One region of the Cupriavidus sp. 01L46 genome, then DNA from elsewhere that is predicted to be linked to it. Evidence: predicted binding sites of a transcription regulator. Region 1 holds the regulator's gene; the other holds the start of a gene.
The links. Region 1 encodes FliA, which starts transcription of late flagellar genes. Its sites were predicted from a motif close to CTAAAGTTTNNNNNNNNNNNGCCGNTA; they were not measured.
Positions count from the first base shown of each region.

Region 2: the regulator FliA is predicted to act here: its motif matches at 17,220-17,246, upstream of AC1DS3_RS06550 (FliC/FljB family flagellin).

Region 1 is NZ_JBFTSF010000060.1:233-6,422, reverse strand. Features, by position in the region: gene flhA (flagellar biosynthesis protein FlhA) at 1-637, shown strand, start outside; gene flhF (flagellar biosynthesis protein FlhF) at 651-3,092, shown strand; gene AC1DS3_RS13095 (MinD/ParA family ATP-binding protein) at 3,096-3,914, shown strand; gene AC1DS3_RS13090 (RNA polymerase sigma factor FliA) at 3,955-4,671, shown strand; gene AC1DS3_RS13085 (flagellar protein FlhE) at 4,668-5,099, shown strand; gene AC1DS3_RS13080 (flagella synthesis protein FlgN) at 5,471-5,929, opposite strand; gene flgM (flagellar biosynthesis anti-sigma factor FlgM) at 5,984-6,190, opposite strand, start outside.
Region 2 is NZ_JBFTSF010000023.1:13,244-34,322, reverse strand. Features, by position in the region: gene paaD (1,2-phenylacetyl-CoA epoxidase subunit PaaD) at 1-103, opposite strand, end outside; gene paaC (1,2-phenylacetyl-CoA epoxidase subunit PaaC) at 110-910, opposite strand; gene paaB (1,2-phenylacetyl-CoA epoxidase subunit PaaB) at 926-1,210, opposite strand; gene paaA (1,2-phenylacetyl-CoA epoxidase subunit PaaA) at 1,224-2,228, opposite strand; gene AC1DS3_RS06620 (hypothetical protein) at 2,507-3,379, shown strand; gene AC1DS3_RS06615 (amino acid ABC transporter permease) at 3,552-3,866, opposite strand; gene AC1DS3_RS06610 (enoyl-CoA hydratase) at 4,101-4,904, opposite strand; gene aliA (cyclohexanecarboxylate-CoA ligase) at 4,891-6,543, opposite strand; gene aliB (cyclohexanecarboxyl-CoA dehydrogenase) at 6,617-7,768, opposite strand; gene badI (2-ketocyclohexanecarboxyl-CoA hydrolase) at 7,896-8,678, opposite strand; gene badH (2-hydroxycyclohexanecarboxyl-CoA dehydrogenase) at 8,729-9,496, opposite strand; gene AC1DS3_RS06585 (MarR family winged helix-turn-helix transcriptional regulator) at 9,632-10,150, shown strand; gene AC1DS3_RS06580 (tripartite tricarboxylate transporter substrate binding protein) at 10,238-11,218, opposite strand; gene AC1DS3_RS06575 (DUF190 domain-containing protein) at 11,455-11,850, shown strand; gene AC1DS3_RS06570 (MDR family MFS transporter) at 11,893-13,386, opposite strand; gene AC1DS3_RS06565 (hypothetical protein) at 13,376-13,561, shown strand; gene AC1DS3_RS06560 (methyl-accepting chemotaxis protein) at 13,777-15,852, opposite strand; gene AC1DS3_RS06555 (RNA chaperone Hfq) at 16,810-17,133, shown strand; gene AC1DS3_RS06550 (FliC/FljB family flagellin) at 17,350-18,678, shown strand; gene AC1DS3_RS06545 (flagellar protein FlaG) at 18,819-19,196, shown strand; gene fliD (flagellar filament capping protein FliD) at 19,244-20,671, shown strand; gene fliS (flagellar export chaperone FliS) at 20,722-21,079, shown strand, end outside.

The DNA.
Region 1 (6,190 bases):
GGACGCAAGCACGGTAGTGGCGACTCACCTCAACCACCTGATCCACATTCACGCGGCCGAGCTGCTTGGCCGCCAGGAAGTGCAGGCGCTGCTCGACCGCATCGCCAAGGAATCTCCCAAGCTCACCGAAGACCTGGTTCCCAAGGTCATCACGCTCACCGCGCTGCAAAAGATCCTGCAGAACCTGCTGGACGAAAGCGTGCCGATCCGCGACATGCGCACCGTGCTGGACGTGGTGGCCGAGCACGCGCCCAAGGTCAGCGATCCCAACGAGCTCACCTCGCTGGTGCGCATGGCGCTGGGCCGCGCCATCACCCAGCAGTGGTTCCCCAACGGCGCCGACCTCCAGGTCATCGGCCTTGACGCTGGCTTGGAACGCGTGCTGTCGCAGGCGCTCACTAACGGCGGCGGCATCGAGCCGGGCCTGGCCGATGCGCTGCTGCAGCAGACGCATGGCGCGGTGATCAGGCAAGAACAGCTGGGGCTGGATCCGGTGCTGCTGGTGCCGCATCCGCTGCGCCCGTTGCTGGCGCGCTTCCTGCGCCGGACCATGCCGCAACTCAAGGTGCTTTCGCATGCCGAGGTGCCGGACAACAGAAATATCAGGATCACCGCCATGATCGGTGGCACAGCGTGAGGGGTTTCGCAAAATGAGCGTAGCTAAATTCGTGGCGGCCAATGGCCGCGAGGCCTTGCGCCAGGTGCGCGAGGCGATGGGGCCGGATGCCGTGGTGCTGTCCAACCGCACCGTCGAAGGGGGGGTGGAGATTGTCGCGATGCGCGACACCGATCTCGGCGCCATCTCCAGCAACGCGCCCGTATTCACGCCGCCGCCGGCTGCCGCGGTCGCCGTCGACGGCGCCCTTGGCGACCTGCGCGGCGAGCTGCAGACCATGCGCGCCATGATGGAGCGCCAGTTCTCCGGCGTGGGCACGCACAGCCTGCCGTCGATCGGCGGAGACCCGTTGCGCGATTCGCTGTTTACCTGGTTAGTGACCGCTGGCTTCTCCGGGCAGCTCGCCCGTTCGCTGCTGGGTCACTTGCCGCTGGGCCATGACCGGCCCGCCGCCATGACCTGGATCCGCCAGGAGCTTGGGCGCAAGGTGCCGGTGCTGAACGACGAAGATGCGCTCTTCGCCCAGGGCGGCGTGCTGGCGCTGGTGGGTCCCACCGGCGTGGGCAAGACCACCACCACCGCCAAGCTTGCCGCGCGCTTCGTGCTCAAGCACGGCCCGGAACGCCTGGCGCTCCTGACCACCGACACGTTCCGGATTGGCGCGCACGAGCAATTGCGCATCTACGGCGACATCCTTGGCGTGCCCGTGCATGCGGTCAAGGACGCGGCCGACCTGCGCTTCGCGCTGGCGGCGCTGACCGAGAAGCACCTGGTGATCATCGACACCGTGGGCATGAGCCAGCGCGACCGCAACCTGTCCGAGCAGATCGCCATGCTGGCTGGCGTGCAGGCGCCGGTGCAGCGCATCCTGCTGCTCAACGGCGCCAGCCACGGCGACACGCTCAACGAAGTCGTCCACGCCTACCGTCACGATGCCACGCCCGATGGCGGCATCGACGGCTGCATCGTCAGCAAGCTGGATGAGGCCACGCACCTGGGCTCCGTGCTCGACGTGGTGATCCGCCACCGCTTGCCGGTGTACTACGCCTCCACCGGCCAGCGCGTGCCCGAGCACCTTGAGCTCGCCAACGGCGCGGCCCTTGTCGAGCGTGCCTTCCAGACGCCGCGCCGCGGATCGGTGTTTGCCGACGCGGAAGCCGCGCGCCGCGCCATGCCCGCGCAGGACGATAGCGAAGCCGCGCGCACCGCCAGCCCCGGCGGCGCCGACGGCATGCTGCGCTCGCTGACGGACAGCGCCAACGCGGTGGGCGATTGCGTGGAGCAACTGAACGCTGGCAGCTATAGCTTTGAACTGGTCCGCTCGCTGTGGCAGCAACGCAATGAGAGCGCATCCTCGCCGCGCCTGATGGCGCAGCAAGTGCGCGAGGCCGCCTGCCGCGACCTCGCCCGCCATTGCGACCGCTTCGTGCTGTCGCTGAGCGCCACGGTGGCCGCACCGGTGGCGGGACGGCGCGCGCCGCGCCCCTGGCAGCACACGCTGTTCCTGGCGGACCGCGACGGCCTGCCGCTGGCGGCCGCTGCCGCACCCGCAGGCCGCACCGGCCCGGCGCTGCAAGGCGGCCAGGGCGGATGGGAAGCCGATGCCGCCACGCTGTGCGCCGCCATCGCCGCCGCCCGTACCGTGGTCAACGTACTCGACGCCATGCCTGCCGCCCCTGTGCTGGCACGCTGGCAGCAAGCTGGCGAGCGCTGGCTGGCCACCGCACGCAAGACCACCCGCGTGGCCAGCGGCGGTGCCGCCGTCAAGCTCGATGCGCTGGCCGAGACGCTGACCTTCCACGCTGTGCAAGACATGGACTATCGCGGCCGCGATGCGGTGCAGTGGATCGCCCAAAGCCCGGTGCGCGTGCTCGAAGGCCAGGCACGCGGCGCCCGCGCCGCCGCCGAGGGCGGCACCGATGCCGGCTTGCTGGTGTCGCGCGTGGTCGACCGCGAGAACGGCCAGACGCTCGCCGTGCACTACCTGCTGTGCGACCCGGCGCTGTCGGCCGAGGGCGCGCAACTGGCACGCTGGGCCCGCTGGGCCGAAGCCGGCGAAGCGCAACTGCGCACCCTGCGCCATGCGCTGGACCACCTTGGCCAAGGCGACGGCGGCCATGAACCCGCACAGGCCGAAGCGCAGGCCTGCGCCCGCTTGCTCGCGCTGCAGATGGGTGTGGCCGCGCTGCGCCTCGAGCAAGCCTGCGATGATTCGGTCGCCGCATTCCTGGCGCGGCTGACCGGCCGCGCGCCGGCTCGCCAGGCTTGCGGCGCAGCTGTGCTGGTCGAAGGCATCGGCCGTTTGCTGGCCTTGCTCGACGTGCTGGAAAACTATCCCGCCCGCAGCGGCCGCGCCACGCAGCCCGCCGTTCAGGAAGCGCCGCCGGAGACGTTGCAACTGGGCGGCGCCGGGGGCGTGCTCGAGGCGCGCATGAGCGCAAGCCGCGTGTTCGAGACGCTGGCGCAGGGAGAATAAGCCGTGAATTCACTCGCAACCGACCAGGCGGAAAGCCTGCGGCGCATGTTGGCGCCACGCGCCACGCGCCGCGTTGCCGTGGTCGCAAGCGATGCCGGTGCCGGGGCCACCACGGTGGCACTGGGGCTGGCCAACGCCCTTGCCCTGCAAGGCGAACGCGTACTGCTCGTCGATGAGGACCGCTTCGGCGCCCGCGCCACCCGGCTTGCCGGCGCCATGCCGGAAGGCACCCTGGCCGCGGTGCTGGGAGGCGCGGTGACGCTCGACGCAGCGCTCGGCAAGCGTCCCGCCGGCACCGTTGCTGTGCTGCCGGGCAGCCCCCAGGCCAATGGCGACCTGCAGTTGCTCAAGTCGTTTCGCACCGTGCTCAGCGATGCCCGCAGCGATGCGGATGGCGGCTTGTCGCAAATGGCTGGCGCGGCGCATAACCTCATCGTGGTGCTGCGCGCGGAGCCGGCCTCGATCAAGGCCGCATACGCGTGCATCAAGCAGCTCAATCACCTGTACGCCTGCCGGCGTTTCCACCTGGTGATCAATGCCGCCGCCGGGGACGCCGCCGCCAGTGCGGTGCTGGGCAACCTGGCCCGTACCGCCAGCCAGTACCTTGGCGTCGAGGCCAGCCCCGCGGGCAGCCTGCCGCACGATCCGCTGGTCGAGCGCAGTACCGCATTGGGCCYTTGCGTGGTCGAGGCCTTCCCGGCCYCGCCCGCCACCGCCGCATTACGCCMAATTGCCACAGGCATTGCCAGCTGGCCAATGTCCACCGATCCCCGTTCAACCCTGTCGGCACCAATGGCGCCGACGGCCACGGCCCTGGCCTAAGCGCCGGGACCTGCAAGCTAGGACTCACGAGAATTCCACCATGTATACGATTCAGGGAAAGCTCGAACAGACTGATACCGTGACGGCGCATGCGTCGCTGGTGCGTCGCATCGCCTTGCAACTGGCGGCCAAGCTGCCTGCCAGCGTGCAGCTCGATGACTTGATCCAGGCCGGCATGATCGGTCTGCTCGACGCCGCCAAGCGCTATGAAGACACCCACGGTGCGCGTTTCGAGACCTACGCCAGCCAGCGCATTCGCGGCGCCATGCTCGACGAGGTGCGCGCCAACGACTGGCAGTCGCGCAGCCTGCGCCAGTTKACGCGGCGGATCGAGCGCACCGTGCGCGGCCTGGAGCAAACGCTGGGCCGTGCGCCGCTCGATTCCGAAGTGGCCCAGGAACTGGAGCTGCCGCTGGACGAATACCAGACGCTGCTCAACGAGGTCTATGGCTGCCAGCTGCTGCACTATGAAGACTTCGAGCGCTCTGGCGAAGAGGACTTCCTCGACCGGCACCTGAGCGTGAGCGATGACGGCAACCCGCTCACGGTGTTGATGGAGAGCGGCATGCGCGAAGCGCTGATCCGCGCCATCGAGCGCCTGCCCGAGCGGGAGAAGCTGGTGCTGTCGCTGTGCTATGACCAGGAGCTGAACCTGCGGGAAATCGGCGCGGTGCTGGAAGTCACCGAGTCGCGTGTGTGCCAGATCCGTAGCCAGGCGATCACACGGCTGCGTTCGCAGTTGCGCGGGTTGCTGTGAGCTACTGGCCCAAGCGCTTCGCCGCGTTGACGCTCGCCGTGGCGTGCTGCCCGGCACTGGCAGCGCCTGGCGGGCAGGCGCTGCATAGCTGGTCGGCTTCGGTGAACGGGCCTGCGCTGTACAGCAAAGGCCTGCGTACCGTTTCCGTCCCGATTTCACCGACCGGCTATTTGCCGCAGGCGCAGGGCGCAATCACGACAGTGCGGTGGCGCTATAGCTTCTCGCGTACGCCGCCGAATGCACTACAGGCTTACCTATGCAATGCGCAGCGGTGTGTATTGCTTTCGGGGGCTGAGGGGCTGACCGAGGCGTTTAGCGGGGATGACGCTGCCAAGGGCTTTGTGTTTGCCTTTCAGGTGCCGGGGAAGGGGGCGTTGACGCCGGTCTTGATTGGGCAGGCTAACGAGGTGACGGTTGGGTTTCGGTGAGGGGGGCTTAACCGCAACCGCTTAACCGCAACTGCAACCGCAACTGCTTAACTGCAACTTCAACTGCAGTTTCACCACCCCTGCGGGGCGGCGACCTACTTTCTTGTCTCGCCAAGAAAGTAGGCAAAGAAGGCGACCCGGATGCGGCGAGGCGCCGCATAGCGGGAGATTCAAACCATCACGGCTCGCTTCGCGTCGCCCCTGGGTGTTCCCCGCCTTGGGGGCGGGTCACACGGCTAAACCGAGGCGTTGGCCTATCCCCCCCTGCTGGTTTGCTTCCCTCTCCCACTTGTGGGAGAGGGGCCGGGGGAGAGGGCGGGCACTCGCAAGAACGAGATGCCACAAACTACCCAACTCAACCGCTATCCAACTCAACCAGTCGCCAGACTGACCCCTTGCGGCCCGTTCTGCGCGCGCCCGTCGCGCCCATACAGCGTTGTGTTGTCACCCCGTTGCCGCAACGCCAGAATCGCTTCCTCGGTGAACTCGAGGTGCGCATCCACAACCGCGGCATTCAGCGCATTGGCGTCGCTTGRAGCGCGTGCCGCAAACACCAGCGTCCGCCATGCGGCTTCCACCGACGGATCGATCTGGCGCCCGAACAGCTGGCCGCCCGCGCCGGTGCGAATTCCCATGGCGCCCATCTGCGCCTCGCGTGTGCGTGTCAGCGCGCCCAGCAATCCGGCCAGTTCGACCTTGCGTTCCAGCACCCCGGCAAGGGCCTGGTAATCGCCGGCCTTGATCAGGCTTCTTTCTTCGCCCAGCAAGGTGGCGAACTCCTGCGCGAGCTCGGTTTCGCGGCGCAGGTTCTGGATCAGGGACTGGCTCATGGCTTGCCTATCTTGGGGTGGGGTTGGCGATGCGGCCCGTAGCAAGCCGCGATGTCAGGCGCCGCCGCTGAGTTCGCGCAGGGACGCGAGCAGGCCGTCGGCGATCTTGCTTGGGTCGATCTTGATGCGGCCTTCGGAGATGGCCTGGCGGATCTCTTCGACCTTGGCGGTGTCGATATCGTCGTCATGGTCTTCTACCATGCGCGCGCCGATCTCGCGCACCTGGGCCGACAGGGGGCTGCTGACGCGCACGCTGGACGT
Region 2 (21,079 bases), on a different contig from region 1:
GAATCGACACCACCGGGATTTCCGGGTCGGGTACGGCTTCGAGCACGGTCCAGGCGCGCTCCAGCGTGGCGTCGGACTCCATCAACGTGTCAGCAGCGTTCATCTTGATCTACCAGGTGGCGCCGGGATGCTGGCGCGCAAGGCTCTGCATTTCGGAAAGCAGGTAGCCCATGTGCTCCGAGTGCTCGCCGTGCTTGCCGGTGGTGACGTGCTTCGCCTCCGACGGCAACGTGAGCGTGGCCAGCGCCACTGTGGCGGCGACGTCTGCCTGCCAGGCGGGCTGAAGGTCCGCCATCAAGGGACCGATGCCGGCCGCTGCCACCGCGGTCTCCACCGCATCGGCCGCGAAGAACTCACGGGTGTACGGCATCAGGTAATCCAGTGCCGCCTGCGCGCGCCGGTGCGACTCCTCGGTGCCATCGCCAAAGCGGATCAGCCAGTCGGCGGCGTGGGTCAGGTGATAGCGGGTTTCCTTCAGCGACTTGGCAGCGATGGCCGCCAGATGCGTGTCGGTGGACGATTGCAATGCCGTCCACAGGTGGCCCATCAGCGCGGAATACAGGAAGTTGCGCGTGATCGTGACCGCATAGTCGCGCTCGGCGCGTGCCGTGCCGGCAAGCGGCCCGAAGTGGGGCAACTCCACCAAGGTGTAGTTGGCAAACTCGCGCTCGGCGCGGAAGTAAGCGTAGCTGTCTTCGGTTTTCCGTGTGCCGTTCAGCGCTTCGTCAAGGGTAGCTGCGTGCGAATACAGCAGGCGTGCCTGGCCGATCAGGTCCAGGCTGATGTTCGCCAGCGCGATGTCTTCCTCGAGCGCCGGGCCCTGGCTGCACCACTCGCTGTTGCGCTGGCCGAGGATAAGCGCGTTATCGGCCAGGCGCAGCACGTACGACAAATGTTGGGGCGTTGTCATGTTCTGGGTCCCGCCTTACATGTGGTCGACTTCGGGGGGGAGCACGAAGAACGTCGGGTGGCGATAGATCTTGTCGCCAGCCGGCTCGAAGAACGACTCCTTGTCCGCCGGGTCCGACGCCGTGATCATGGCCGACGGCACCACCCAGATGCTCACGCCTTCCTGGCGGCGCGTATAGACGTCGCGGGCCATGCGCAGTGCGCCGCTGGCGTCAGGCGCGTGCAGGCTGCCGCAATGCTTGTGGTCAAGGCCCTGCTTGCTACGCACGAACACTTCCCAGATTGGCCATTCCTTGTTCATCTTTGTCTCCTGTTCAAGCAGCTTGTTTGCGGGCGCGGGCGGTCTGTTTCTCGGCATGCGCCAGCGCGGCTTCGCGCACCCAGGCGCCATCGTCGTGCGCCTTCACCCGGGTGGCGAGGCGCTCCTTGTTGCAAGGCCCGTCGCCATTGACCACGCGCCAGAATTCTTCCCAGTCGATCGCGCCGTAGTCGTGCGCACCGCGCGCCTCGTTCCACTTCAGGTCCGGATCGGGCAGCGTCACGCCGAGGATCTTGGCTTGCTCGACCGTCGCGTCGACAAACTTCTGGCGCAGGTCGTCGTTGGAGATCCGCTTGATGCCCCACTTGAACGACTGGCCGCTATGGATGGAGTCCTTGTCGCTGGGACCGAACATCATCAGCACCGGCCACCACCAGCGGTTCACCGACTCTTGCACCATGTCCTTCTGGGCCTGCGTGCCCTTCATCATCGACAGCAGCGCATCGAAGCCCTGGCGCTGATGGAAGGACTCCTCCTTGCAGATGCGGATCATGGCGCGCGCGTACGGGCCGTAAGTGCAGCGGCACAGCGGGATCTGGTTCATGATCGCCGCGCCATCCACCAGCCAGCCGATCACGCCCACGTCCGCCCAGGTGGGCGTGGGGTAATTGAAGATGCTCGAATACTTGGCCTTGCCAGCGTGCAAGGCATCGACCAGCTGGTCGCGCGACACGCCCATCGTTTCGGCCGCGCTGTAGAGGTACAGGCCATGGCCGCCCTCGTCCTGCACCTTGGCGAGCAGGATGGCCTTGCGCTTGAGGCTCGGCGCCCGGCTGATCCAGTTGCCCTCGGGCTGCATGCCGATGATCTCGGAATGCGCGTGCTGCGAGATCTGCCGGATCAAGGTCTTGCGGTATGCGTCTGGCATCCAGTCCTGCGCCTCGATCTTGCCGTCGGCGTCCATGACCGCGTCGAAATGCGCCTGCTCCGGCGAGACGTCGGCTTGCACCGTTTCGAGCGGCTGGGCGTTGCCCGGGATATCCAGTGATTGGGTGTACATGGCGTTTTCCTGTGGACCGATGCCGCAGTATATTTATAAACCGACCGTCCGGTTGATTTATTATTTAGATCGACAAACAAAACTGATAGTTACATAGCCTGAGTTGTGAAGGACTGGCCGGCTGAGGAAAAAAGTTGTGACGAGCGAAGCATATTCACTCCGGCATGCAGCATCGGGCAGGCCAGCCTCCCTGCCGGGAATCCGGCGCACGGCCAGCGCCCCTTGATGGCGCACCCAGGCAGTAGAATGGAAATTTGCCCCCGGGGAAGAAAGTGTGCGTGAAGCGCGAGCTTGCTGCGATTGGCATCGCTGCTGTACTGACTGGCACCCAGGTGGTGTGGGCCGCGACTGACGCGTCAATTTCGTCCGAATCGTCCGAAAGGCCGCTGCCGGCCCAGGCGCCGCCATCGGCGGGCACGGCAAATTGCTGGGGAACGCTCTGGTCTCGCCCGAATGCGAAAGTGCAGATGGAGGCGGACGGCACCATGCCGATGTCCATGATGACGGTCCAGGAGCTGCTGGAAAATACGCCGGCGGGATGCCAGGCGATCATCAATATTCACTCGAAGAGCGCGCTGGCAGCGCTGATGGGGCCGCCGGTCATTGCGGACCAGCGCGACCTGGTCAGCATCTCGCCGCTCGCTGGGCCATCGGCGGTTCGCGTCGAAATCCATGCAGAGATCAATGCGAGAGCGCGCTATGCCCGGCTCTATGGCACATCGACAAGCGTGGGCGAAGGTGTGGTCAACTATGCCGGCGCAGATCTGCGCGAGGGCACGACACTTGGCGGCGTGACGGTCAACTCCAGCTTGACGCTCAAGATCTATGCGCGCGGAACGGATGAGGAGGTGGGCGAACTGCGCGCTCCGCACGCCACGATCACCATCAGCTCGCGCCACGTCGGACGGCGCCGCATGATCGAAACCGCGCTGGGCCGCAAGGATTGCATACCGATCACTTACGAAAAACATTCCTCGCTTGGGCCGGCGCAGCTAGTCGATACGCTGATCATGACGACGCCTTCGGTCATGCAGATCACGGATTGGTATTGCCCAAGCGAGCGCTTCGTGCTTCGTACGGAAGTACGGGAGCAGGGCAAGGTCCAACGCATCGATACGACAGCAATCATGCCGGCCGGAGAGGCACCCTGAATTCCGCTCGGGGATCAGGCAGCACAGGAAGGACTGCGGCGCTGCATTACCCTGGGCTGCGTCATGGCCCGCGGTGCCGGGGACAAGCCAACCCGGTTCGTCAAAGAAAAAACCCGCCGGTTTGGCGGGTTTTTCCAGGCGCACGGCATCAACCGCCGCGCGGCGAGACGGCTCAGGTCCCGGCGGCGGAGGCCGGCGCTGCCTTCTTGGTGTGCTTCTTATGCGACTTCTTCGCCTTCGAATCCGTCAGGTTGGCACGCGAACTCTTGTTTGCGCCCTGGGTATACGGGTCAAACTTGTCGCCAGCCTTGGCCCCGTCGGTATAAGGGTCGGCCTTGCCTGCCTTGGCGCCATCGGTGTACGGGTCTGCCTTGCCAGCCTTGGCGCCCTGGGTGTAGGGATCAACCTTGCCGGTGCCTTGCGCCTGAGCGGCGATGGATGCTGCGCCAAGGCACAGCGCGAAAGCGGTAGCGACAATCTTCTTCATGACATTTCCTTGGAAGGCCACCTCCCGGGCAGCCGTGGACACGCGAACATTGAGCTAGCCTGACCGACCAGCTCTCCACTAAACGCATCGTATTAAGCGTCCGTTGACTTGGCATTCAAACTTCTTTTCCCAAAATTGGAGCCATTTGAATGGAGCCAATGACGAGGTGAACGCGGAACCCCTTTTTGCGGCCTTGGCGGATCGGGCGTTCCGGCATCGATGCCCACATGCCGTCTAGCGGTGCCGGAACACCGCCGCCCTTCTCTCCAAAAACGCGTTCATCCCCTCCTTCAGATCCTCCGTGGCAAACAGCGCATGCAACTGCCGCCGCTCGAACAGGATTCCCTCGGACAGCGATGACTCGTAGGCGCGGTTGATCGCCTCCTTGACCGCCATCATCGACGGCAGCGAAAAACCGGCAATCGTCTGCGCCGCCGCCATCGCTTCATCCATCAACCGCCCGGCCGCCACCACCCGCGATACCAGCCCGCTGCGCTCCGCTTCATCCGCGCCCATGTTGCGCGCCGTCATGCACATGTCCATGGCTTTCGCCTTGGAGATGGCGCGCGGCAGGCGCTGCGTGCCGCCCGCGCCGGGGATGACCGCGAGCTTCAGTTCCGGCAGGCCGAACACCGCGTTGTCCGCCGCGATGACAATGTCGCAGGCCATGGCCAGCTCGCAGCCACCGCCAAGCGCGTAGCCAGCCACCGCGGCGATCACGGGCTTGCGCACATTGCGCAGCGTCTCCCAGTTGCGCGTGATGTAGTTGGACTTGAACACGTCCATATAGTCCCAGCCGCGCATGGCTGCGATGTCCGCGCCGGCGGCGAAGGCCTTGGCGTTGCCGGTGATCACGATGGCGCCAACGCCGTCGTCCTGGTCACACGCCAGCAGCGCCAGGCCGAGCGCATCCATCAGCGCATCGTTGAGCGCGTTCATCTGCCGGGGGCGATTGAGCCGGATCACGGCGACGCGGCCGGCCATCTCCAGCAGGACCAGGTTCTCGTCGATCGCAGGCGTGGCTTCATGCGCGGTCATTGGACGTTCCCTCCCCTTGCCCGCTCTCGCGAAGTTGCTCCCGCAGCCTGAATTTCTGGATCTTGCCCGCTGGCGTCGACGGCAGCGCGGCCTGCACGACCAGCCGCTCGGGGATGTATTGCGCGGCCATCTTCTGCGCCTTGAGAAAATCCACCATCGCGGCCATGTCGAATGCCTGGCCGTCGCGGGTCACGACGAAGGCGCAGGCGCGCTCGCCAAGGCGCTCGTCGGGATAGGCGACGATGGCCACCTGCGCGACGGCCGGATGCCGGTACAGCAGGGTTTCGATTTCAACCACGGGGATGTTCTCGCCGCCGCGGATGATGACGTCCTTGCTGCGGCCGTCGATGCGGATGTAGCCGCGCGCGTCGATGCGGGCCAGGTCGCCGGTGTCGAACCAGCCGTCGGCGTCGGTGTCGTTCAGGTGGGGACGGCGCAGGTAGCCGCCGAAATTGGAGCAGGAGCGCACCAGCAGGCGGCCGCTGGCGCCCACCGGCAACGCCGCGCCCGCTGCGTCGACCACGCGCACTTCCACGCCGGGCAACGGGCATCCGTCGGTGCTGGCGGCGCGCGCATCGTCATCCTCGAGCCGGGTGGTGGTCACAGCGCCCATTTCCGACATGCCCCAGGCGGAGATCACCTTGGCGCCCAGCGCGCCGCGCGCCAGCTCCACCAGTGCGCCGGGGATAGGTGCGCCGGCGCACAGGAAGGCGCGCAGCGTGGGCACGGCGCTGCCGGTCTCGGTGACCGTGCGGGCCAGGTCGGTGAGGAACGGCGTGGAGGCCATGGTGAAGGTAACGCCCTCCTGCCGGATCAACGCTACGGCCTTGCCCGGCTCCCAGATGTCTTGCAGCACCACGCTCGCGCCCAGCATGACCGGCATCATCAGGCCGTACATGAAGCCGGTCTGGTGCGCCATGGGCGAGGCCATCAGGATCACGTCGCCCGCACCCAGGCGCAGGCGTTCGGCGTACGTGACGATGTTGGCCATGAGCGTGTTGGACGAATGCAGCACGCCCTTCGGCTCGCCGGTGGTGCCGGAGGTGTAGATGAGCTGGGTGATGTCATCCGGGCCGGGGCGATGGCCAGCCGCCAGGTCCGGCGCGCCGGCACCGGCCAGCAAGGCCTCGAACGAATCGGGCCCGGCGCCGCCGATCACGGCCACATGCTGCAGGTCGGGCAGTGCCTGGCGCAGGCCATCGAACATGGCTTCGTAGTCAAACCCGCGAAAGCGCTTTGGAATCACCACGACCTTGCTGCATGCGTGCCGGAGCATGAACGACAACTCGCGCTCGCGCAGGATCGGCATCAGCGGATTGAGCACCGCGCCAAGGCGCGCGCAGGCGAGGTAGAGCGCGGTGAACTCCCACCAGTTGGGCAACTGGCAGGACACGACATCGTTGGCGCCAACACCCAGCCTGGCGAGGCCCGCGGCGATGCGCCCGGCCCGCCCGGCCAGCTCCCAGTACGTCAGGCGCGTGGTCGTGCCGCTCTCCACCTGCAATGCGCTCAACGCAACCTTGTCGGGGCAACGGGCCACGCAGTCGTCCAGCGCATCGTTGATGGTGCGCTCTGGCCACAGGCCTTGCGCAACGCTGGACGCGCGGCGCGGGGGCAGCAGGATGGCGTCGAATTCCATGGCGTGTCTCCTTGTTGTTGTCGGTTTGGCCTGGCTTGCCGGGCTTGTGGTTCGGGCTTGCTAGCTGGCGAGATCAGGCCGGCACCGCATCCCGGCCCGCGCGGGTGCGGGCGATGATGGTCTTCATGATCTGCGCGGTGCCGTCGCCGATCTGGAAGCCGAGCACATCGCGCAGGCGCTGCTCCATCGGGCCGCGGTCGTAGCCGCCGTGGCCAAACGACAGCAGGCACTGGTGCACCACGTCGTAGGCCAGCTTGGGCGCCCACCATTTGCACATCGCGGCTTCGGCCGTGTGCGGCAGGTTGCGGTCTTTCAGCCAGAGCGTCTGCAGGCACAGCAGGCGCGCGGCAGTGACCTGCGTCTCGAAATCCGCCAACGGATGGGACACGCCCTGGAAGGCGGCCAGCGGCTTGCCGAAGGCCTGGCGCTCGGCCACGTATTCCCAGGTTTCCTCCAGGCTCGCCCTGGCCACCGCCAGTACCTGCAGGCCGATCAGCGCGCGGGAGAAATCGAAGCCCTGCATCACCTGCACAAAGCCCTCGCCTTCCTTGCCGAGCAGATGGCTGACGGGCACGCGCACGTTCTCGAAGAAGATCGAGCCGCGCCCGATCGCGCGCTGGCCGTGGCAGTCGAAGCGATTGGTGGTGATGCCGGGCAGGTCCATCGGCACCAGCAGCGCCGAGACGCCGCGCGCGCCCGCCTCCACGGAGCCGCTGCGCGCGAACACCACGGCGGCGTCGGCCTGGTCGGCAGCGGAGATGGAGGTCTTCTCGCCATTGAGCACGTAGTGGCCGCCGTCGCGCTCCATGCGCAGGCGCAGGTTGGCCGCGTCCGAGCCGCCGCGCGGCTCGGTCAGCGCGATGGCAAGCAGGGCTTCGCCTTGCGTCAGGCGCTGCAGCCATGGCCGCGCAATCTCCGGGGCGGCATGATGCGCCAGGATCTGCCCGTTCAGCGAGGCCAGCAGGTTGATGTAGGAAAGGCTCAGGTCCGCGCGCGCCACTTCTTCGTGGATCACGCCGGCCGCCAGGCAGCCCAGGCCCTGGCCACCGTATTGCTCGGGCAGCTCGGGGGCGATAAAGCCCATCTGGCCCATTTCGCGCATCAGCGCGCGGTCAAGCTCGCGAGTGCGGTCGCGCGCCAGGAAGCCGGGTGCGATACGTTCGGTGGCGAAGCGGCGGGCATGGTCGCCGAGCGCGGCCAGGTCTTCGTCGAGATAGGGGTTCATGGCGTCTCCAGGATGTCTTGCCGCATGGCGCGCCGATGCGATGCACCGCGCGGCCGCGTTGCTTGTGACAGCAACGGCGGCTATGGCGGCTTACGGCGGCTACGGCGGCTACGGCGGCTACGGCGGTTTACTTGGCGTACTTGCGGAAATCGGGCTTGCGCTTTTCCTGGAAGGCGGTGACGCCCTCGCGCGATTCCTCGGTGTCGTAATAGAGCTTGAGCGCGTACATGCCCATGCCGGCGATGCCGCTCTGGTGGGCCGTGTCCATGTTGAACGAGCGCTTGGCGATGGCCAGCGCGGTGGGGCTCTTTTCCATGATCTCGTCGCACCACTTCTGCACTTCGGCGTCGAGCTGTTCATGCGGGACGACAGCGTTGACGAGGCCCATGGCGAGGGCTTCGGCCGCCGGATAGCGGCGGCACATATACCAGATCTCGCGCGCTTTTTTCTCGCCCACCACGCGGGCCAGGAAGGCCGTGCCGTAGCCAGGATCGACCGAGCCGACCTTGGGGCCCACCTGCCCGAACACGGCCTTCTCGGAGGCGATGGTGAAGTCGCAGATCGTGCAGATGACATTGCCACCGCCAATGGCATAGCCCTGCACGCGGGCGATGACGGGCTTGGGCACGTCGCGGATGGCGTTGTGCAGCTCCTCCATCGGCAGGCCGATGGTGCCGCGGCCGTCGTACTGGCCTTCATGGGCGGACTGGTCGCCGCCGGTGCAGAAGGCTTTCTCGCCGGCGCCGGCGAGCACGATGGCGCCGATCTCCCGGTCATAGCCGGCGCGGTTGATGGCGTGGATCAGTTCGTCGCAGGTGCGCCCGCGGAAGGCGTTCATCTTCTCCGGGCGGTTGATGGTGATCCAGGCCGCGCCGTTGCGCACGTCGTAGAGGATGTCTTCGTAGTTCATGGTCGTTGTCTCCGTTGTCTTCGATGTCTTCGATATCGCCGCGGCCGGGTTCAGCCGTTCATGGTCAGGCCACCCGACACGCTCAGCACCTGGCCGGTGACGAAGGCCGCGTCGTCGCTGGCAAAGAACACGATGGCGCCGGGCAGGTCCTCCGGCTGGCCGATGCGGCCCAGCGGGATCGAGCGGGTGAAGGCTTCGATCAGCTTTTCCGGATTGCCTGCGCCTTGCTTGTAGTCCTCGAACAGCGCGGTATCGGTCGGGCCGGGGCACACCACGTTGACTGTGATGCCGTGACGGGCGTGCTCGCGGGCGATGGTCTTGGAGAACGACACCAGGCCGCCCTTGCACGCGGCGTAGACCGCCTCGCCGGAGGAACCCACACGCGCGGCGTCGGAGGCGATGTTGACGATGCGCCCGCGCTTGCGCTCCACCATGCCGGGCAGCACCGCGTGGTGCATGTGCAGCGCGCCGGTGAGGTTGATGGCGATCAGGCGGTCCCATTGCGCCGGCTCGGTCTTGGCAAAGGGCTTGAACACGTCCCAGCCGGCGTTGTTGACCAGCACGTCGATGGGGCCAAGCTGGCCGATGGTGGCCGCCACGGCGGTGTCGACGCTGGCGCGGTCCGTGATGTCGCACTGGAATGCTTCGGCGCGGCCGCCGTCTTCGCGGATGCGGGCGGCGACCTGCTGCGCTGCCGCCAGGTTCAGGTCGAGCACGGCCACGGCGGCGCCCTCCCGCGCAAAGCGCCGGCAGGTTGCGCCGCCGATGCCACCACCACCACCAGTCACGATGACCGTCTTGCCTTCGAGTCTTTGCACAGTGTTCTCCTTCGTGGTCCAGGGTGCTATCGTGCGACTGATAGGTCGCGCGCCAGCGGTTAAATACGTAAATATATTGACGTATACTAGGCGGGCAACTGAACCAATGCAAGTACGGTTTCTCAGGAATTTATGATGGTTAACCCCGATTTTGATGATGATCTTGCCCCAGCAGCGCGCATGGAAATGGCAAACAGGTTGTTCTTTCGCCTGTACCAATGCGCAAATATGTTGCATAAAACAGGGTCAAGGGCGGTCGAGGCCGAAGGCCTGACGACGCAGCAGTGGGCCGTGCTGGGCGCGCTGTCGCGGCCACAGGCGGCCGATGGCATGAGCGTGGGCGACCTGGCGCGCTACCTGATGGTGAGCCGGCAGAACCTGTCGGGACTGATCAGCCGCATGGAGCGCGACGGCCACCTGAGCATGGCGCCCGACGGGCGCGACCGGCGCTCGCGGCTGGTCACCATGACGGAGACCGGGCGCCATGTATGGCTGCGCCTGGCGCAGCCCAAGATCCGGGACTACTACGAGCGGGCGCTGACCGATTTTTCAACCGGCGACATCACCCACACGCTGCACTACCTGCTCAAGCTGCTGGAAAACATGAAGGGGCTGGATGCCGAAGGCGCCGCGACGGAGGACGGGCGGGAGTGAGGCGTGATGCGTGGGGGGGGATGACGCAAACCGGCCGCCAGCACCGGCTTGCGTTGTTGCGCATCATTGCGTCATTACGCTGTTGCCTTATTCAGCCTTGATGCCGCGTGCGCGGATCAGCTCGGCCCAGCTCGCGCTTTCCTGGCGGATGCGCGTGGCGAGCGCATCGGGCGTGCTGGCAACCGGCTCCATGCCCTGGCGCGCCAGTTCCTCGCGCACCGCCTTGCCGGCGAAGACTTCGCGCACGTCGGCATTCAGCGCCTCCACCACCGGCGCCGGCGTGGCGTGCGGCACCAGCAGCGCGTACCAGGAGCTGACCTCGATGCCGTGCACGCCCTGCTCCGCCAGCGACGGAATCGCGGGCGCGGCGGGCGAGCGTTTGGCCTGGGTCACGGCCAGCGCACGCAACGCGCCGGAGCGGATGAAGGGCGCCAGCGTGGGCAGCGTGCCGAACAGGATCGGCACCTGCCCGCCCACCACGTCGTTGAGCGCCTGCGTGGTGCCCTTATAGGGCACATGCAGCAGCGCGATGCCGGTCTGCTGGCGGAACAACTCGCCGGCCAGGTGCAGGCCGCTGCCCACGCCGGGGCTGGCATAACCAAGCGGCGGATTGGCGTGCTGTGCCAGCGCCACCAGCGCCTGCACGGAATTTGCGCGTACGGAAGGGTGCACCGCCAGCACATTGGGCGAACTTGCCAATAGCGAAACGGGAAGGAAGTCGCGCTCGACCTGATAAGACAGCGCCGGGAACAGCGTGGGGTTGATGGTCAGGTTGCCGGCCGGCGCCACCAGCAAGGTGCAGCCATCGCCCGCCGCGCGGCGCACCGCATCGATGCCGATATTGCCGTTGGCCCCGGGCTTGTTGTCCACCACCGCGGTCACGCCGCGCCGCTGGTGCAAACCCTGCGCGAGCGTGCGCGCGAGCAGGTCGGCCGGGCCAGCCGCCGGGAACGGCACGACAATGCGCAGCGCACTGCAGGCTGAGGCGGGTTGCGCGGCGCATGCCGCTGGTGCCGCGCCAACCCACAGGCTGGCGAACGCGAGGCAGGCAGCGGCGGGCCAGCGCAGTGCACGCCTGAGGTTGGTGTTGGGCTTCGGATGTCGCACGGTAGGCCTGCTAATGGTTGGCGTGACGGGAGCGATCCCTTGGTTTTGTTTTATATATAAAACCACAGATTGCTATTGAGACGAATGAAAATATAGCCGGCCCTCTCCCCGAATGAGACTAGGGTGAACCCTTGGTTTTTGGGCAGCAGGTTTCGCGCCTAAACTAAAGACGGCACCCCGTCAGGCGCACACCGTCCATGCCACGTCCGCGGCACGCGAACACCGCCGCAAGGGGGCAAAAGGGGGCTGCCGTGCAAGGCTTCCAGCTCACGCTATTTACCATCGAAAACCGCCGCCACCACGGCAAGCAGTTATCCCACTGGCTGCTGCAGATCCTGCGCGAGCTGCAGATCCGCGGCGCCACGCATATGGTCGCGGCCGAAGGCATCGGCCATGACCGCCGCTTTCACACCTGGCATTTCGTGGAGCTGGCCGACCGGCCGGAGGAGATCACCGTGATTGCCACGGAGGAGGAAGTGCAGCGGCTGTTCGACCGCCTCGCCCTGGAAGACGTCCAGGTGTTCTACGCCAAGACGCCGGTGGAGTTCGGCTTCCTCGGAAAAAGCAGCACGCCAGAGGCGCGGAGCCCCTGACCTGGCCGGGCCACGCGGCCGCACTCGGCCAGCGTGCGCCAATCAATCCATGCTGGCCGCCACGCTGGCGCCAGTGCTGCCGCGCAAGGTGGCCTCCGGCAGACGCGCCACCAGGAAGGGCGCCACCAGCGACACAGCGGCGCTGAGCAGGAACAGCGTACGGAACGCCACCTCGGCCGCCGCCCGCACCGCGCCTGCATCGGCCGAGGCGCCCGCGTCGCCGCCCACCATGGCGCGGTGGAACATGCTCATCAGGACGTCCTCGCCACCGGCCAGGTCCGCTATTCCCATGTCGCCACGGCGCAGCAGCGCGATCAGCACGGTGGTCAGCACCGCCACGCCGACCGCGCCGCCGAGCATGCGCGAGAACGCGGTCAGCGCCGTGGCCACCCCTACCTGATGCGCTGGCACCGCGTTCTGGGTAGCGACCAAGCCACTCGGCAACTGCAGCCCGATGGCCAGGCCGAGGATCACCATCACCAGCGCGGTCAGCAGGACCGCATGCGGATCGACGAAGGCCAGCGCAACAATCGCCAGCGGGGCAACCAGCGAACCCACCAGCTGCAGCGGCTTGTAACGGCCGCTGCGCGTCATCAGCCGGCCCGAGACAAACGCGCCAAACGGGATGGACAGCGTCAGCGGCACCAGCCGCAGCGCGGCGCTATCGGCCTGCACGCCGCCCACCACCTGGAAACGCAGCGGCAGCAGCACGGACATGGCGATCAGCTGGAAGAAGCACAGGAACAGCGTGATGCAGCAGATCGCGACCGTCGGCACGCGCAGCATGTCCAGCGGGATCATCGGGTCCGCCACCCGGCGCTCTTGCCACACGAACAGCACCATGGCGGCCACCCCGGCCACCAGCAGGCCAAGCGTTTGCGGCGTCGCGGCCGACTGCCCCTGCCCGAGCCGGGTCAGGAACACCAGCACGCCGGTCAGGCCGCCACCGAACAGCAGCGCGCCGACGTAGTCGATGCGATGGCGGCGCCCGCCCGCTGGCAGGTGCTTGAGCGCACGGCGGACCACCAGCAGCGCGATCAGCGCCAGCGGCAGATTGATCCAGAAAATCCAGCGCCACGACAGGTAATGCGCCAGGTAGCCGCCGATCACCGGGCCGGCCATGCTGGCCACGGCCCATACGCCGCTCACATAGCCCTGGTAGCGGCCACGGTCGCGCAGCGGCACCACATCGGCAATGGTGGCCTGCGACACCGAGATCAGGCCACCGCCGCCCAGCCCTTGCAGGACGCGCGCGATGATCAGTTGCGGCATGGTCTGCGCCAGCGCGCACGCGATCGAAGCCAGGAAGAACAACACGATGGCGAACGACAGGACCGAGCGCCGCCCGAGCAGATCCGAGAGCTTGCCGTAGATCGGCGTCACCACCGTGGAGGCCACCAGGTAGGCCGAGACCACCCAGGCCATCTCCTCGAAGCCATTAAGCTGCAGCGCGATCTCCGGCAGCACCACGGCCACGATCGATTGCTCCAGCGCGCCCAGCAGGATGGCCAGCATCAGCCCGAAAATGACCTGCATCACCGGCACCGGCGGAACCGGCGAGGGGACGGATGCCGCGTTGCCAGGTTTGCCGCCATCGCCCGCGGTCTCGGGGGCGGCGGAAGTGGCCGAAGCGCTCGCGGGTGACTGGGCGGGTGAAGGCGGAGCTGAAGCCGCCAGGAAGGGCGGCATGGAGGCGGCGGTCATGGGCTGAGGCAGAGAGGACGCTTGCGGCGAGGGACATGGAGTGCGGCGCCACCGCGAACGGGCGGCATCGCTCCTGTCTGTTTTTGTATACAAGGGCGCTATTGTAGGCCTAAGCCTTGCGCCTTGCAGCCGCCCCGGCGCCTTGCCGGGCTCCTGACCTGAATGCCGCCTGATCGACATTCAGGCGATATTCAAGCGACATTCAAGGCGGCATTGCCGGACTCAGAACGACTCCCAGTCGCCCGCGGCCATGGCCGGGCTGCCGGCGGCCGGGGTGCGCACGGCGCGGCGCGGCGCCGGTGCTACGGCGGCAGGCTTGGCCTGGCGCGCGGCGGGCAGTGCCTTGGAAGACAGCACAGGCTCGCGGCCCTGGCGCACCACCGGCGCGCGGGCCTTGCTAGGCAACACAGGCTCGCGGGTGGTGCGGACCGCGCCGGCACGTGGCGCCACGGCGGCCGGCCGGGCCGCCGGCTTGGCAGCACTTGCAGGTGCCACGCGCGCTGCCGGTGCAGCAGGTGTTGCATGCACCACCTGCACCGCCTGGGCAGCACGAGCGGCCGGAGCCGCCGGTTTGGCGGGAGTCGGGCGAGCCGCCGCCTGGCGGACCGGCGGGTGGCTCTTGCCACCTGCGGCCGTATGCGCCGCAGGGCGCCGCCCGGCGGCTGCCGGCGCCGCGCGCGCGGCCGATACCACTCGCGCAGGCGCAGCCGGTGCGGGCGCCCGTGCAACATGCGTTTGCGCCGGTGTCACCTGGAACCTGGATACATCGTCGACCAGCCCGGCGGCCTGCTGCTGCAGGCTCTCGGCGGCGGCGGCGGCTTGCTCGACCAGCGCGGCGTTCTGCTGCGTCACGCTTTCCATCTGGCTGATGGCGCGGTTGACCTGCTCGATGCCGGAGGATTGCTCCTCGCTGGCCGCGGCGATCTCGCCCATGATGTCGGTCACGCGCTTCACCGCCCCGACGATGTCGTCCATGGTGCGGCCAGCGTCCTCGACCTGTTTGGCGCCATGGGCCACCTGCCCCACCGAGCCATTGATCAGTTGGCCGATCTCCTTGGCCGCCGACGAAGACCGCTGGGCCAGGCTGCGCACCTCTGCGGCCACCACGCCAAAGCCACGTCCTTGCTCACCGGCGCGGGCAGCTTCCACGGCCGCGTTGAGCGCCAGGATATTGGTCTGGAAGGCAATCCCTTCGATCACACCGACGATGTCGGCGACCTTGGCCGACGATTGCGAAATATGCTGCATGGTCTCAACCACGCCGCGCACGGCGTTCCCGCCCGCCGTTGCCACGCCGGAAGCGCTGAGCGCCAGTTCGTTGGCGTGGCGTGCGTTGGCCGCGTTCTGCTTGACCGTCGAGGTGAGCTGCTCCATGGATGCCGCGGTCTGCTCCAGGGATGCCGCCTGCTCTTCCGTGCGCTGGGACAGGTCGGTATTGCCCTTGGCGATTTCGCGGGTCGCGCCGTCGATCGAGCGCGTCGCGCCCTGGATACCGTGCACCAGCGTTGCCAGCTGCCCGAAAGCGCGCTCCAGCGCACCCAGCATGCGGCCCATCTCGTCATCGCTGCTGGCGTGGATGACATAGGTCAGGTTGCCATGTGCGAGCGCTTGTGCCGCGTCCAGCGCCTGCCGCGCCGGGCGCGTGATCGAGCGCGTGATGCTGATGCCGAGGACGGCGGCCAGCGCGAGCGCGGCGGCAGCCAGACCCAGCAGCAGGTTGCGCCCCATCTCATAGCTGGCATTGGCCTCCAGCACGGCGGCAGCGGCCACCTTGCGCCCGCCGTCGGACAATTCGCTCAGCTTGTCGAAGTAAGGTGCCTGGGCCGCCGGCAGGGTCGCCACCAGCGCGCTGCGCGCGCTGTCGAACTCGCCGCCCTGCAACTGGCGCAGCACCGTGTCGAGCTGGGTGTCGTAAGCGTTGCGTGCCTCGATCAGGGCACGATAGGTTTCCTGGATCTCAGGCCTGGCGGACCTGGACAACCACTTCCCCAGTTCATCCAGCGTGCCGCGCATGTCCTGGCGCAGCGCGCCGATGCGCTCGGCGTTGCGGCGCACGGCGACCGGATCCTCATTCAGGGTGGCATCGCGCACCAGGATGCCGGCGCGCAGCGCAACTTGCTTGACACGCTCGATCTCCAGCACCTTGAACAGGCGCCCTTCCACTGTCAGGCGCATCGATTCGTTCATGGTGCGCAGGGACATCATGCCCAGCACGGCCACGGCAACCAGCAGCAGCGCCACGAGCGAAAACGCTACCGTCAGGCGCACCCCAATGCCAAAGTTTCGCAACCAACGCATCTTCCCGGCTCCTTTAACTCTTATCGCGCGCGCTTCATCCTCGCCCCGGACAGATTTCCGGAGCGACGCCGCATCGCGGGCTTAACGGCAGGGACAGGAGCAAGCTTGAGGGCTAAACAGCGACTTCCACAAAGAAGCGGAAAAAAGCGGGATTGAAAGGGAATATAAGGGGGAAAAGCCCGGCAATTCGAACGATTGGCCGGCTGCAACCTGTCGTCTAATGTCACCCATGCACTTCGAAGTGCCGCCTCCGGCGCTTGTCGCCGAGGGCGCACAACAAACAAAGTGGGCACACAAAAAAAGAAGCCCACGCGCGGGGTGCTCGTAGGCTTTCCAGGACTGCTTTAGAGCCGAAAGGCCCTGAAGCGAATATAAACCTGCTTACATGAGGTGTAAATCCAATTTCTATCAGGGATAACTCTGATAGCAAAAGTGCCGAAAGTGCCACGCAAGTGGCGAATACGCGGCATGGAATACATCGCAGCAGCAGGCCAGGGCCACCTTGTTGCCCGCAAACCCATGCCAGACAGGGAATGCGGGCGCGGGTGGCGTTGGGACTTGCCACGCAAGCGCAAATCAACGCATAGATCTGCAGCGTGATGCAATAGTTTTATTAGAGGAAAACCTCTACGCGAGACGCGCCCCCCAACCGTCAAGATTTGTAAGAAATTTTGTTACCCTCGCCGCTGAAGTATTCCCCTTCTCTTCTGGCGGCGTCGCCCGCCACAGCTTGCGGGGCAGCATCGGATCCACCGCCTGGACACAAACCAGGGCCGGTCCCGGCCCATGCCGCCTCGCCGTCCCGCGCCAGCACCGAGAGCGGATGTTTCATCCCCCGCCCAGCCCAGGCCGTGCCACAGCCGGCACCCAGCCACGCTGTCACACCCCATTTGCCCAGGCCCAGTTATTGGACCGTTGCCAGCCGCCAGAACCCGAGCGGGCTCTTCCGGAGAAGTTGTGAACAAGAAGGTAACCAGGATCGATCGCCCGAGCCGGAAACTGCAGCACCTGCAGCTCTCCACCCACAGCGCAAGTCGCAATCCTGTCGTCGTGCACCTATCGAACGGCATTCGGCTGCACGGCGTGATCATGGCGGCGGACAACTATATGGTGCTGCTGGCGGAGTCGGCGCAGGACCCGCTTGCGCAGATCGTCTACAAGCACTCCATCGCCGTGATCACGCCGGCTCACGCCCCCGAGGCCATGGCCAGCGTGCCCGGGGCGGAGACCTCGCCGGAATTTGTCAGCTTATATACACCGCGTACCCGCAAGCGCCGCTAGGCGTTGCCGAGGTCACGCCGCAGGCCCGGCGGGGCTTGTTTCACACCAAATCCGCCATTCGTTTTCAAACCATCGCAAAGATCACTCTAAATCTTTTCCGGCCCCAACCGATAACCCAAACAACGGTGGCACTTCTCGCCCAGCATTGCCTGGCAGCCAACGTTGCGGCAACAGCCGGATTGCACAACTCACTTGTAAAAGAATAGGAGTCGTACCATGTCGATGGTCATCAATACCAACACGTTGTCCCTGATGACGCAGAACAACCTGAGCTCGTCGCAATCGTCGCTGAACAGCGCGATCCAGCGTCTGTCCTCGGGCCTGCGTATTAACAGCGCCAAGGATGACGCTGCTGGCCAGGCAATTGCCAACCGCTTCACCTCGAACATCAACGGCCTGACCCAAGCTCAACGTAACGCCAACGACGGTATCTCGCTGTCGCAAACGACTGAAGGCGCGCTGACCGAAGTCAACAACAACCTGCAAGCTATCCGTACCCTGGCCGTGCAAGCCGCAACGGGCAGCAACTCGGCAAGCGATCTGAAGTCGATCCAGGACGAAATCACCCAGCGTATGGCTGAAATCGACCGTACGTCGCAACAGACCGACTTCAACGGCGTGAAGGTCCTGTCGTCGACCGCATCGTCGCTGAAGGTGCAAGTTGGCGCGCAAGACGGCCAGACCATCTCGATCGACCTGAAGGAAATCAGCTCGAAGACCCTGGGCATGACCGGCTTCACGGTTGCCAAGAACGCACTGCCGACCAGCGCCGCCATCACCACGGTTGCCGCCGCTACCGGTACCACCCCGGTTGCAGTCGACCTGTCCGCCGCAGCAACCTCGCTGACCACCGCTACCGGCTCGACCGTCAAGGCCAGCGACCTGACGCTGAGCAACGTGCTGGACTCCGCAGGCAACTCCACCAACAGCTACGTGGTCAAGTTCGGCAGCGACTACTACGCTGCTTCGGTCGACAACAGCAATGGCAAAGTTACGCTGAACAAGGCCGACGTGAAGGTCGGCGATGCGGCCAACGGCAATACTGGCAATACCGTGGCTGGCCAGCTGGTCAAGGTCGGCGCGGATTCGAACGGTGCGGCAGTGGCGTACGTCAGCCAAGGTGGCAACAACTACGCTCTGGATACCACGGCAGGCCCGGCAGCCCTGGTCAACGGTGGCTCTACGACCACGGCCGTAACAAACGGCGCCCAGATCGAACTGAGCACCAGCGGCAGCACCACTGCTACCACCGCCTTCACCGGCGTGGGCAGCACCAACCCGCTGACCACGATCGACGCCGCACTGGCAACGGTCGACAAGCTGCGCAGCTCGCTGGGCGCAGTGCAGAACCGCTTCAACTCGGCAATTTCCAACCTGGGTTCGGCTGTCACGAACCTGTCGGCATCGCGCTCGCGCATTCAAGACGCCGACTACGCGACGGAAGTGTCGAACATGTCGCGCGCCCAGATCCTGCAACAAGCAGGTACGGCTGTGCTGGCCCAGGCCAACCAGTCGACCCAAGGCGTGCTGTCGCTGCTGCGTTAATCCCGCAACAGTCGTCACCCTCCTAGTAGTGCCGGGCCTGCGGGCCCGGTACTGCCGGGAATGCTTCCAGAGCGGTCTCCGCTCTGAAAGCGTTTCCACCGGGGCTTTTATGCTCCGACCCAACCGCCGCGAGACAGACCATGATCAGATCGCCCGAACTGCTATCGCCGATGACCGCCACGCCTGCCGCCACCCCGGCCTCGTCCGTGGATACGGCAGGCGAGCCGGCCGCCGGCCAGCAAGCGGGCTCAGCCTCGGCTGAGGGGGCCGCAGCCGCGAAAGCGGAAGCGGCCAGCTCCAGGGAGCTGGCCAGCGCGCTCGCCAGTCTGAACGAAGCCTTGCGGGCGACCCCGGTCGAGGTGCGGTTCAACATCGACCACGACACCCACCGCTTCGTGACGGTGGTGGTGGACAAGACTACAGGCGAAACCATCCGCCAGTTCCCCTCGAAAGAAGTCCTGCGCATCACCCGGGCCATTGACAAGCTGCAAGGCCTGCTGATTCACCAGACCGCTTGAGCGGCCAGCCCTCCCCCCCCCGAACAAAGTCATCACAGGTAGCAATCATGAGTTCATCGATTTCGTCGCTTGGCGTTGGTTCCGGACTGGATCTGAGTACCTTGTTGACCAATCTGCAGTCGGGGGAACAGGCAAAGCTCACGCCGATCACGGACCAGCAGACGGCGGCGACCTCCAAGCTGTCGGCCTATGGCGTGCTCCAGGGCGCCGTGGCCTCGTTCCAGACCACAGCCGCCGCGCTCGGCACGGCCAGCCTGTATAACAGCACGACCACTACGTCGAGCAACACCAGCGTGCTGACCACGGCCGCGGACAAGACCGCAGTAGCCGGTAGCTATGCCGTCAACGTGACGGCCCTGGCGCAGTCGCAGACGCTGGTGTCGAACGGCATCACCGACAGCACCGGCCAGCTGCTGGGCAGCGCCAGCATCAAGATCGAATTCGGCACCACCAGCGGCACGACGTTCACGCCGGGCAGCGGCACGCCCACCTCGATCAACATCAACGGCACCAACAACACGCTGACCGGCATCCGCGATGCCATCAACGCGGCCAATGCCGGCGTCACCGCCAGCATCGTCAATGACGGCAGCAGCGCGCCCTATCACCTGGTGATCACCTCCAACACGTCCGGCGCCGCCTCCAGCATGCGCGTGTCGGTGGCCAGCAATGGCGCGGGCGACCCCAGCACCATCAGCGGCCTGCTGTCGTATGATCCGGCGGGCACCAAGGCCATGACCGAGAACGTCAAGGCCGCGGACGCCAAGCTCACCGTCAATGGCCTGGCGATCACCAGCGCCACCAACACGGTCCAGGGCGCCGCGCAGGGCGTCACGATGAACCTGGCCACGCTCGGCTCCAGCACGATCAGCGTGTCCACCGACACCTCGACGATGGCCAGCGCGGTGCAGAGCTTTGTCACCGCCTACAACACGCTGCAGACCACGGCAGGCAATCTGTCCAGCTACGACGCGACCACCAAGACCGCGGGCGTACTGCTGGGCGACAGCACCCTGCGCACGATCGAGAACCAGCTGCGCTCCGTGATCAACACGCCGCAGACAGGCGCCAGCGGCAGCCTGAACAACCTGACGCAGATCGGCATCGGCTTCAACGCGAACGGCACCATGTCGCTGGACACCGCCAAGCTGAACAGCGTGCTAGCCAGCAACAAGGCCGGCGTGGCCCAGCTGTTCAGCGGCACCGACGGCAAGTCGGGCTATGGCAACCAGCTGGCGACCGTGGCAGCCGGCTTCTCCAGCGCCACCGGGGCACTGACCACCGCCACCAACGGCGTCAATGCGCAACTCAAGTCACTAGCTACGGACTACACCAACATGTCCGCCCAGATCGATGCCACCGTCGCGCAGTATCGTACCCAGTTCCAGCAACTGGACTCGATCATGTCGCAGATGACTGCCACCAAGAATTATCTGACGCAGCAGTTTTCTGCTGCAAGCGGCAAGACGGCCTGACCCACGTCACCCCGTTCGCAGCCGCCGCACCAAACCTAGGGATCGCCGCCATGTACGCACGCACTGCCGCCAACGCCTATGCCAATGTAGGCGTCCAGACCGGAGCCATGAGTGCTTCTCCGCACCGGCTCATCGTGATGCTGTTCGACGGCGCGCGGGCAGCCATCGCCCGCGCGCGCTTCCACATGGAGGCGGGCAAAATCGCCGACAAGGGCATGGCCATTTCGAAGGCGATCGAGATCATCGACAGCGGCCTGCGTGCCTCGCTGGACCACGGCGCCAGCGCCGAACTCGCGGGCAACCTCGATGCGCTCTACGAGTACATGACCCGCCAGCTCATGCTGGGCAACCTGCATAACGATGACGACCGGCTGTTCGAAGTGGACAAGCTGCTGGCCGACCTGGCCT